One region of the Microbulbifer sp. YPW1 genome, then DNA from elsewhere that is predicted to be linked to it. Evidence: riboswitches for the same ligand, from Rfam matches in the RefSeq annotation. Region 1 holds a riboswitch; the other holds the start of a gene.
The links. A riboswitch is a leader RNA that binds a small molecule or an ion and turns the genes downstream of it on or off. The one in region 1 is predicted to bind thiamine pyrophosphate.

Region 1 (5,927 bases):
GAAGGCTGCGATTGAAGTCTTGAAACAGGGGCGCGGGACCCAGCAGGCGACTCCGGCATTTGAGCGTTCGAATATTCTGCTCAAGCTCGCCCGGTTGATTCAGGAGCGCAAGGAAGACCTGGCAGCGTTGATTACCGAAGAGACCGGCAAAACCATCAGCGATAGCCGTGTGGAAATCGACCGCGCCTACAACACTGCACTGGCCAGTGCCATGGAAGCCCGCAGTATCAACGGCGAAGCGCTGGACTCCGATGCCTATCCGCCCATGCGTGAGAAAATTGGCGTAGTGCTGTGGAAGCCCCTGGGCTCTGTATTGTGTATTACGCCGTTCAACTTCCCTATCAATATCGCGGTGCACAAAATCGGCCCTGCTTTTGCCGCGGGTAATACCATTCTGTTCAAGCCCGGCCCACAGAACAAGCGCTCCGCAGAACTGCTGGTAGAACTCTGTTATGCCGCGGGCATGGACAAATCTGTCCTGCAAATGCTGATTCCGGATATCGATGCTACCAGCTATGCGGTATCCCACCCGGAAATCCACGCGATCAATTTCACCGGCGGCACTGCCGCGGCCAACGCCATTGCTGCCAATGCCGGCTACAAAAAAATGCTGTTTGAACTGGGTGGCAACGACCCCCTGATCGTCATGCCAGACGCCGACCTCGACGCCGCCGTCGGCGCCACTATCAACCAGCGTTTCGCCACCGCCGGCCAGCGCTGTACGGCGGCCAAACGTCTGTTTGTACACAGTGCAGTGTTCGACGCCTTTGCCGAAAAACTGGTGGCTGCCACCGCCAAACTCAAGGTCGGTAACCCGGCTGAAGAAGAAACCTTCGTCGGCCCGCTGATCCATACTGCTGCGGCGGATGAAGTCGAAGGGCGTATCCAGGCCGCCGTCGATGCAGGCGCCCGCGTCCTGTTTGGCCACAAGCGCGAAGGCAATATCCTGTGGCCGACGATTCTCGACAATATTGCCGACGATGCCGAACTCGTTGCGGAAGAAACCTTCGGCCCTGTGGTGCCGCTGCGCAAATTTGAGGATGAGGCAGAGCTGGTTTCCCTGATCAACAGCTCCCCTTTCGGCCTGCAGGCGGGTGTATTTACTCAAAACCTCGCACTGGCCAAGCGACTCTATAACCAGCTGGATGTGGGCCTACTTGCAGTCAACGATGGCCCCGGGTTCCGCGCCGAACACTTCCCGTTTGGCGGCGTAAAAGAGAGCGGTGTCGGCAGGGAAGGGGTGAGTTATGCGATTCGTGAAATGAGCTATCAGAAAACACTGGTAATTTAATTTTCTCAAAGTCCATAGCCTGAATCGAAGGCTGGGTACTGGGCGGCCGCAACTGAGCGTGCTACAAAGTCTACCAAGGACCAGAGGGCGCAGTCTGCCGCCAACGACGCTCAAAGACTTGTCCCTCTGGTCACATTACTACTATACTCGGCCCCAACTTGTCGGAGTGCCTTCGGGCTGAGATCGCTGTTGCGAGATCCGTTGAACCTGATCGGGGTAACCCCCGCGTAGGAAACAAGATCTGAATTCGCTACATTTTGAGCGCCACTTTTATCACGCTGCGCTCAAAAACTGCTCACCTCTACCGCACCCCCGGCAATCCATTCACGGAACCATTTATGGAAAATGCGTCAGGAAACGACGCAAGGGGTCAGTATGTCTCAAGTCGCAGAACCGCAGAACAAAGCCAGCAAAAGCAGCCGCAGTGCCCAGCGCGACAGCGCCAAAGATTTTCTGGATAACCTCACCGCCCAGCAATTCCCCAACTCCCGCAAAGTTTATCTACAAGGTGAACATCCGGGCGTAAACGTGGGCGTGCGTGAAATCTGCCTCGGCCAGAGCCTTGTCGGTGGCGATGAAAACAACCCCGTATTTGAACCCAACGAACCGCTCCAGGTTTACGATACCGCTGGCCCATATTCTGATCCGGACTACAAACCCAACGTCCGCGATGGTCTGCCCAAACTGCGTCAACAGTGGATCGAAGCCCGCGGCGACAGTGAAATCCTTGAAACCCGTCAGGCCGCATACAGCCAGAAACGTATGGCGGATCAGGGACTCGACCATATCCGTTTCGACAACCTGCCCGCACCACGCAAAGCGAAAGCGGGCAAAAACGTCACCCAGATGCACTACGCCCGTCAGGGTATCATCACCCCGGAAATGGAATTTATCGCCATCCGCGAAAACATGGGTCGCGCCGCACTTGCCGAACAACTGAGCGATGCGGATTATAAAAAGGCCCGTGAAGGCATCTATATTCCGCCGAAAATCACCCCGGAATTCGTGCGCCGCGAAGTGGCCGAAGGCCGCGCGATTATTCCCGCGAATATCAACCACACAGAACTGGAGCCGATGATTATCGGCCGCAATTTCCTGTGTAAAGTGAACTCGAATATCGGCAACTCTGCGGTAACCTCCTCGATTGAAGAGGAAGTCGAAAAACTGGTGTGGTCCATCAAATGGGGCGGCGATACCGTCATGGATCTGTCCACCGGCCAGAATATCCACGAGACCCGCGAGTGGATCCTGCGCAACTCTCCGGTACCTATTGGCACCGTGCCGATTTACCAGGCCCTGGAAAAAGTTGACGGCATTGCCGAAGACCTCAACTGGGAAGTCTTCCGCGATACCCTGATTGAACAGGCAGAGCAGGGCGTGGACTACTTCACCATCCACGCTGGCGTACTTCTGCGCTATGTCCCGCTCACCGCCAAGCGCGTCACCGGAATCGTCTCCCGCGGTGGTTCCATCATGGCCAAATGGTGCCTCGCACATCACAAGGAGAACTTCCTCTACACGCACTTCGAGGACATTTGTGAAATTCTCAAAGCCTACGATGTCAGCTTCTCCCTGGGCGACGGCCTGCGCCCCGGCTGTATCGCCGACGCCAACGACGAAGCCCAGTTCGGCGAACTGCACACCCTCGGTGAACTCACTGAAATCGCCTGGAAGCACGACGTACAGACCATGATCGAAGGCCCCGGCCACGTGCCCATGCACAAGATCAAGGAAAACATGGACGAGCAGCTGGAACACTGCCACGGCGCCCCGTTCTATACCCTCGGCCCGTTGACCACCGACATCGCTCCCGGCTACGACCACATCACCTCCGGCATCGGCGCCGCCATGATCGGCAGTATGGGCTGCGCCATGCTGTGTTACGTCACGCCCAAAGAACACCTCGGGCTGCCGAACAAGGAAGACGTCAAGGAAGGCCTCATGGCCTACAAAATTGCCGCCCACGCTGCCGACCTGGCCAAAGGCCACCCACGTGCCTACAAGCGCGATGACGCTCTGTCCAAAGCCCGCTTCGAATTCCGCTGGGAAGACCAGTTCAACCTCGGCCTCGACCCCGAACGCGCACGCATGTATCACGATGAAACCCTGCCGAAGGAATCCGGCAAGGTCGCCCACTTCTGCTCCATGTGCGGGCCGAAATTCTGCTCGATGAAAATTACTCAGGATGTGCGTGACTATTCCCGAAAACTAGAGGCAGCGAAGCAGGAAGCGGAGCAGGGTATGGAAGAAATGTCCATCAAGTTCAAAGAACTAGGCGCAGAGATTTATCACAAGGGGTAACCCCGAACCGATAGAAAGCGCAGCGTCAAAAGCGAAGGCAGCGATGCGGGTAAGCCTTTGCCAGACCTTCTGCGAGAGGGACCTCGCAGAAGAGTCCCCCATGGATGGGTTCACGGTGTGTCTGGCAAAGGCTTACCCGTAGCGCTGCCGCCCTAATTTAGCCGACAACGAACCCCGGAACTATGCTGTGGCACAAGCCGAACTAAACATCGCAATAGCAGGCGCCGGCCTGATGGGCCGTCTCCTAGCCTGGCGACTTTCCGAAAAAAGCCATCGGATTACATTGTTCGAATCCGGCAGCCTGGAAACTCCTGGGGGCGCTTGCCACACCGCTGCCGGCATGATCTCCCCGCTTTCGGAGCTGTTCCATTGCCCGCTGCCCATCTACGAGCTGGGCATGCAAAGCCTGCAACACTGGCCCCAGTGGGTAAAGCAACTGGAACACCAAACCGGAAGCCAGGTCGACTACCGCCAATCCGGCAGCGTCCTTATCGCCCACCCTCAGGACCGCAACGAACTTCTGCAATTCCAGCAGGAACTCAACGCAAAACTCGGGAGAGAAAGCGGCGGGCAACTGCAGTGGCTGGATAACCCCGCCCTGCGAAACCTGGAGCCGGAACTGGAACGCTTCGATCAGGGGCTGTTTCTCGCCAGCGAAGCCGACATAGACAACAGAAAACTGCTCCCCGCACTGTTGCAAGCACTCAAGCAAAATCACGTTCAACTCCGTGAAAATACCCCCGCAGAGTGCTGCCCCGGAAAAATAGAGAGCGCCGGCGGCTCAGAGTCATTCGACCTGGTCATTGACACCCGCGGACTCGGCGCCCGCAGCCAGATCCAGGGACTGCGCGGCGTGCGCGGTGAAGTCATGGTCGTGGAAACACCGGAGGTGCAACTTCAGCGACCGGTGCGACTGCTGCATCCAAGATACCAGCTCTACGCCGTGCCCAGAGCAAACAACCGCACCGTTATCGGCGCCACCGAAATCGAAAGCGATGACCTCTCGCCGATCTCCCTGCGTTCCACCATGGAGCTCTCCAGCGCCCTCTACTCGATCCATCCTGCGTTCGCCGAAGCGCGGGTTATCGAGACCCGCGTCAACTGTCGTCCTGCCACCATGGATAACTTGCCCGTAGTGGAAAGCGAGTCAGGCCTTATCTGCGTCAACGGACTGTTCCGCCACGGCTATTTGCTGGCGCCGGCACTGGTGCAAAAAGCGGAAAGCGAAATCGGAAAGCAGACTCAAACTTTAGCCACAGCACAGGTGACCTGATGCAATTACTGGTCAACGGTGAAACCGTCACCGCAAATCAAGGCGATACCGTCGCCGCAATACTGGAACAACTGGGCTATAGCGGCGAGACCTTCGCCGTCGCCTGCAACGGCGACTTTGTGCCGCGAGGTACCTACGATGAAGCCCGACTCAAACCCGGCGACCGCCTCGATATCGTTGCCCCGGTTGTCGGAGGCTGAATGATGGAAAAACTGAAACTCTACGGTAAAGAATTCCACAGCCGCCTTCTGGTGGGCACTGCGCTATACCCGTCACCGGCGATCATGCGCGAAGCCGTGGCGGCCTCCGGTGCGGAAATTATTACCCTGTCCCTGCGGCGCCAGAGCCCGGAACAACAGCAGGGGAAAATGCTCTGGGACTATATCCGCGCGTCCGGCTGTCAGTTGTTGCCCAATACCGCGGGCTGCAAAACCCCGAAGGAGGTCATCGCACTGGCAGAGATGAGTCGGGAAATCTTCGCAACCGACTGGCTAAAGCTGGAAGTGATCGGCGATGACTACAACCTGCAGCCCGACCCCTACGGTCTGGTGGAAGCCGCGCGGGAGCTGGTCAAGCGGGGCTTCAAGGTTTTGCCTTACTGCACCGACGATCTGGTGGTATGCCGTAAATTGCTGGATATAGGCTGCGAGGTACTGATGCCCTGGGGATCGCCCATTGGCACCGGTCGCGGATTGATGAACAAGTACAACCTGCAGACTCTGCGCGAGCGATTGCCGGATACGCCACTGATCATCGACGCGGGAATCGGCGCACCTTCGCAGGCGGCGGAGGCCATGGAGATGGGCTTTGATGCGGTGCTGTTGAACACCGCTATCGCCAAGGCTCAGAACCCGGTACTGATGGCCGAGGCGTTCAGGCTCGCCATCGAGTCCGGCCACGCGGCGCGCAAGGCGGGCCTGATGCTGAAGCGCCAGACCGCAAGCCCCAGTACCCCCACGCTGGATATGCCCTTCTGGCAGCAGACCGTCAGCGATGGAGAAAAGGCATGAGCGCAGTCAAACCGGCGCGTCCGGTTGTGCGTAAACCGATTGTCTGGACGAT
Region 2 (5,927 bases), 1.7 Mb from region 1:
TGTTCTGCGTGCCAATGAAAGCGCCATCGGCGAGCCCATGGAGCGGCTGGCGCGACATCTGGATCTGCCCAATCCGGGATTTGGCGGTGTGCTGGAGTGGGTCTATCAGTTGCGCTTGGACCTGGGGATTCCAAACACACTGCAGGAAATTGGTATCGATGGGGAGCAGGCGGAGCGGATCGGACGCATGGCGGTGGCCGATGCGGCGGCTGCCAGCAACCCGGTTGCGTTCGATGCCGAAGATTACCGGGATATTTTTCTCAGTGCCCTGACCGGGACAGCGCCTTCCTGATGGCTTCGATTTCACGGCGCAGCACGGCGGAAAAATTCTGCTTCTCCGCATGGTCGTCGGAATTGGAGGCCTGAACCGCATACCAGAGTATCGACAGGTAACGGTAAATCACTCGCCAGTGGTCCAGTCGGGCCATTTCCTCGTTATCCACCGGTTGTGCCAGATACTGTTGCAGCAGGTGCGACTGCTGCGCGGAATCCAGGTCGTAACCCTCGGCAATCACCGCGAGATCGTAAAAAGGATCACCGCTCGCGGCATATTCCCAGTCGATCGCGTACAGGCGCCCGCTCTCGCTAATCAGCAGGTTGTCGGCGAGCAGGTCGTTGTGGCACAGGGCAGGCGAGGATGCACAATTTCGTGTCGCAACAATACTGGACTGCACCCTGCGCTGCAGTGTGCGCAAGGATTCGAAAAAAGCGTCGTCTGTGTTGATCGATGTCCAGTAGCTGGCAATTTTCTGCTCAATATCCAGCTGCGCGGCAATGGGCGGCAGCCGGTGAATGTCTTGCAACAGCTGCGCAATTTGCGCAATTCCGGTGTTTTCCGCCAGCGTCAGCGGTGTACCGGAAATATAGCGGGTGACCAGGTAGCGGTATTCGGGGTCGCAGTACACCAGCGGCGCGCAGAGCCCTTCCGTGTCCGCCAGATGTAATGCCTCCGCTTCCGCGGGGCGGTTCAGGTCCAAAGCATCACTGATCGGGGAATTGAGCCGCAGTACCAACCTGTCCTCGCCCGCTGCCAGCAGGAAGCTGCGATTGGTCAGGCCCAGGGTGAGGGGCTTGAGCAGCGTCGGTTGGCTAGTGCTCCACAGAGGCCAGTCGGCAGGCAGGAAATCAGCCGGTGGGAGCGTCACGGTGGGGCTCGGTGGCAGGTGTCACGCGGTTGGTGGGAGAACCCGCGTGCAGCATGCCCTGCTGTTTGCGGTAGAGAGAAAGCCACTGGAAGAATCCAATCACTACCAGGATCACATAGAGCGCAAACAACACCGCGGTAAGGTACAGCTCGCGGTCGATGTACAGGTAAATGGCAGCACCGTCGATCACAATCCAGTAGAGCCAGTTTTCGATGACCTTGCGCGTGACCATGTAGGTAGTCACTACGGCGCCCCAGGTGGTGAAGGAATCCAGATAGGGCAGGGCGGCGCTGGTGTAGTTGTCCAGCACATAGCCGAACAACAGGGTCAGCAGTCCGATAAAACTGAAGGCGAGCAGGTGGGTGCGGGCCCGCCAGCGGTGAATATGGCGTTCCTTGCTGGCATCGTTGCGATGTCGCCATTGCCACCAGCCGTATACCGCAATCAACAGGTAGAAGACCTGCAGTGCGGACTCCATCAGCAGGCTGACGTCCCAGAACAGGAACAGGTAAATCGCCGTGCTGGCGAAAGCCGCGTACCAGCACAGGATATTTTCCCGCATCGCCAGTAGCAGATAGGCGAGCGCGAGTATCACCGCTGCCAGCTCCCACAGGGACATGGCGGCAAGGGAACTGGTGATGGCGTCGCGCACTTCCGGGCTGAACATGATCGCGGTTTCCGTTTACACGCCGAGATTGGGATTCAGGTCGCCGTCGATAAATTTGCACACGAAAATCGCACGCCCAAACTGCTCGTAGGAGGTACGGATTTCCGTTTTCAGCATATCCATCAGTGGATCGTAGTCACCGAACACCTGGGTGCTCATGGTGTTGCTGATCACCTGCAGTTCCGGGTGGTTGTGCAGGCGTTCGATAAAGTCTCTGATCGCGGGCAGGTACTCGTCTTGCAGCGGGTACATGCTGATTTCCACAGACAGCTTCAAGGACGGTTCATCAGGAGATTCCATGGTGTTCGGCTCCGGTTCTTTTCGGGAAATCAGAAAGTATAGCTCGCGGACACACCCGCCACACGTGGCTCTCCCAGCTGGTAGTAGGCATCCGGCGCGTAGCCATTGGCCGGGTTGTTACCGAACTGGTTACTGAAATAAAAGCCGCGGGTGTAGATTGTCTCATCGGTGAGATTGCGTCCCCACAGGGAAATATCCCAGTCATCGCCGCGGTAGGTCAGACGCGCGTTGACCAGTTCATAGGCGGTGGATTTTTCGTTGTGGCTGTTGGAGAAATAGAAGTCGTCCTTGCCTTCCACTTCCACGCGGAACATCAGGTTCGCTGTCAGTGCATATTCGGCACCGGTGAAGAACTGATAGTTGGGGGCGTGGGCCAGATCGCGGCCTTCGAGGCTGACCAGCGAGGTTTCACCAGTGTTGTCATCGCGGGCATCCACGTGGGTGCTGCTGATAAAGTCCTCGAATTCCGCATTCAGCCAGCCGAAAGTGGCGAACAGTTGCAGGGCGTCGCTTGCCTGAAAGGTGACTTCAGCTTCGATACCGGTACTGTGGCCTCCGGCTGCGTTTGCCAGGTAATCGTCGAAGGAAAAATCCTCCGGATTGAAAATGGACTGCTTGGCCTGGACATCGCTGCGGTCCTGGTAGAAGGCGGCGACCTGGGCCTGCAGGCGGTTTTCCAGCCAGTCGCCTTTTACCCCCAGCTCGTAGTTCAGCATGCTTTCGGTATCGAATAGGAAAGTGTCGCTGCCGATATCCGGATTGCCGGCAGAGGCGGAGATGATACGCCCGTTAACGCCACCCGCCTTGTATCCGCGGGATAGGGTGCCGTAGACCATGGTGGTGTCGCTGGCGCTGAAGCGCAGGGTGATATTGCCTCCCCACAGGTCTTCGCGGGTGTCGCTGGTGACCGCGAGGGAGTCCGCGTAATCCGCACTGCGCTGTTCCAGGCGCAGGCCGGTAATCAGTTCAAAGCGCGCACCTATTGCGCTATTCAGCTGTCCGTAAATCGCCGCGTTGTCGGTGTCGAACTGACTGGCGAAGCTGGCATTGCGCTCCAGGGCTTCTTCCTCGCTACGCAGGTAAACCCCGGCCACCCAGCCGGTACTGCCGCCAAACAGCAGGCTGTCATTGGTGGAAACCAGGCGCACGTCCGCGCTCAGGTTGTCGCGGTCGCGCAGGTAGTTATCTGTGGAGCTGTACTCCCAGGGGTGGAAGCCGACGTGGGTCCAGTCCTCGTCGTAGCCGTATTCGGTGTCGGAGCTGGCGGCGCTCAGTACAGATTTCAGAGTGAACAGATCACTGCCGCTCCACTGGCTGCTGATCGCGCCCGCGAGGGTTTCCTGGCGGTCCCAGCCGGGCTGGTCGGACAGGGTATTGCGGGAATTATCCAGGGTGAAGGCATCGTAACCGTTGTCCGCATCCAGATAGAAAACGGTGAAGTCCAGCTGCAGGTCATCGCTGGCCTGATAGCGCAGCTTGCCGCGGCCCACGGTCTCATCGATGTTGTTGGTGTCCTTGCGGCCCAGGTAACGGTTGTGCACATAGCCGTCGGACTGCTGATTCTGCAGGGCAAAGCGGTAGCTCAGCTGCTCGGACAGCGAGCCACTGGTTACCGCGGACAGTGTATGGGCGCCATACTGGGCGGCCTCTGCAGACACTTTGGCAAACGGGGTTGCGCTGGGTGCATTGCTGGTCATGTTGACCAGGCCCGCCAGCGCGTTGGCGCCGTATACCGTTCCCTGCGGGCCGCGCAGGATTTCTACCTGTTGCATATCCAGGGTGCTGGCGGCGAGGCCCAGGCCGGTGAAATCGATACCGTCGACGATCAGGCCCACGGAGGGGTTCACCGGGTCAATAAACTGGCTGCGCTCGCCGATTCCGCGGATCTGTACGAAACGCCCGCGAGAGGCGCCACTGGAGAAATTCACATTGGGGGCCAGGTTCAGTAGCTGCTCGAGGTTGCTTGCGCCGCGGGTTTCAATTGCCGCGGAATTCAGCACACTCACGCTGGTTGGCGTGTCGAGCTGGCTGGCCTCTCGCAGCTGGCTGGTGACAACCACTTCCTCGATGGCGCTCTCCGCAGTGGTGGAGGTGCTGGTGAGTGCGATCGCAAGACCGATCGAATATGTCAGTGGTTTGATAGCGTGGTTGAAATTCATGGCTCTCTCTCGATAGGGAAATGAAAGAGACCCGGTGCGCGACGTGAAGAGGGGAGCTGGAGGACTACCTATTCCTACGCCGGTATTAACCGGATCAGGTTCAAGGGTTTGCTGTGGAATCCTCGCGGATCCTGCAGCATCTCAGGCGTAAGCCACCCCTTAGGTTTGCGGGCGCGATGCTATCAGATATTGATTGGCGCCGGAACTGGGGTGTGCACGGAGAACAGGTTGGATAGGATGGTCATATCTGATACGCCTATTTGACAAGATACGAAAGGCCAAACGCGTTAAGGAGTTGCTATGCGCGCATTCTCACTACTGGACCTCTCTCCGATTACCGAGGGCAGCGACGCCCGCCAGGCACTGATGAACTCTCTGGATCTGGCACAGCATGCGGAGCGCTTCGGATACCACCGTTACTGGATGGCCGAGCATCACAATATGACCGGTGTGGCGAGTGCGGCTACCGCGGTGGCTTTGGGGCACATCGCGGCGGGCACAGAGCGGATCCGCGTCGCCGCCGGTGGCGTCATGTTACCCAATCACGCACCACTGGTGATCGCCGAGCAGTTTGGCACCCTGGCGGCGCTCTATCCCGATCGTGTGGATCTGGGGCTGGGGCGCGCGCCGGGCACCGATGGCGCTACCATGACGGCGTTGCGCCGGGATCCCCTGCATGCGGCGGATCAGTTTCCGCAGGATGTGCGCGAGCTGCTGCACTACTTTGCCCCTGAAAAACCCGGGCAGCGGGTGCGCGCGGTGCCCGGAGCAGGGTTGCAGGTACCGGTCTGGCTGCTGGGCTCCAGCCTGTACAGCGCCCAGTTGGCGGCGGCGATGGGGCTGCCGTTTGCCTTCGCTTCGCACTTCGCTCCGGCCATGCTGGATCAGGCGCTGCATCTGTACCGCGAGCAGTTCCAGCCTTCCGAGCACCTGGATGCCCCCTATGTAGCCGCAGCGATCAATGTATTTACCGCAGATGACGGCGACGAGGCACGCAAGCTGATGACTTCCATCGAGCAGCAGTTTGTTGCCCTGCGCCGGGGCACCCCCGGCAAGATCAAGCCGCCGGTGGACGACCCGGAATCCATCGCGCCGCCCGCCGAGCGCATGCAGGTGGCGCAGGCCCTGGCGGAGAGCGCGGTGGGCACACGCGATACGGTGGCGGCATGGATTGATCGTTTTGTCGCGCGCACTGCGGTCGATGAGCTGATTGTCACCGGAGCTATCTACGATCACACGGCGCGGCTGCGTTCCTTCGAGCTGGCGGCGGAGGTGCTGCGGGAGCGTGTCGATGGCTGACCACTGGTCATCCTGGCGGCTGTTTCTGGCGCACTTCCTGTTTGTGCTGGTGGCGTGGACACTGTTTATCAAATACCTGTTTCCGGTGGCCTTTGCTTTGACCAGTGGATTGCCCTGGAACACGTATGTGTACTGGGACCTGTGGCCTGTCGCGCACTTGTGGCTTGGCTGGGCATTGTTGCAGAGACCCGGATATCTTCGCGCCCTGGCCATTGGCATGTCGGTGGTAGAAATCCTGATAATTGTAAGCAAGTTCCTGTTATTTCTGGCACAACCGGAATGGGATATCTGGCGCAGCAACTGGTTTGTGAATAAAGTTTTTGTGCTCGGCTGCTTCGTTCTGATTCTCGCGACCGC

Region 2: another riboswitch for thiamine pyrophosphate. It lies ahead of HUW35_RS01350 (TonB-dependent receptor); the one in region 1 lies ahead of thiC (phosphomethylpyrimidine synthase ThiC).

Annotation. Positions count from the first base shown of each region.
Region 1 covers NZ_CP055157.1:3,145,875-3,151,801, forward strand. Annotated here, with positions in the region: gene HUW35_RS12830 (aldehyde dehydrogenase family protein) at 1-1,291, shown strand, start outside; TPP riboswitch at 1,444-1,542, shown strand; gene thiC (phosphomethylpyrimidine synthase ThiC) at 1,667-3,592, shown strand; gene thiO (glycine oxidase ThiO) at 3,780-4,865, shown strand; gene thiS (sulfur carrier protein ThiS) at 4,865-5,065, shown strand; gene HUW35_RS12850 (thiazole synthase) at 5,066-5,875, shown strand; gene thiE (thiamine phosphate synthase) at 5,872-5,927, shown strand, end outside.
Region 2 covers NZ_CP055157.1:287,426-293,352, reverse strand. Annotated here, with positions in the region: gene HUW35_RS01370 (iron-containing alcohol dehydrogenase) at 1-292, shown strand, start outside; gene HUW35_RS01365 (choline/ethanolamine kinase family protein) at 261-1,145, opposite strand; gene pnuC (nicotinamide riboside transporter PnuC) at 1,126-1,812, opposite strand; gene HUW35_RS01355 (hypothetical protein) at 1,828-2,112, opposite strand; gene HUW35_RS01350 (TonB-dependent receptor) at 2,142-4,271, opposite strand; TPP riboswitch at 4,326-4,441, opposite strand; gene HUW35_RS01345 (LLM class flavin-dependent oxidoreductase) at 4,572-5,570, shown strand; gene HUW35_RS01340 (hypothetical protein) at 5,563-5,927, shown strand, end outside.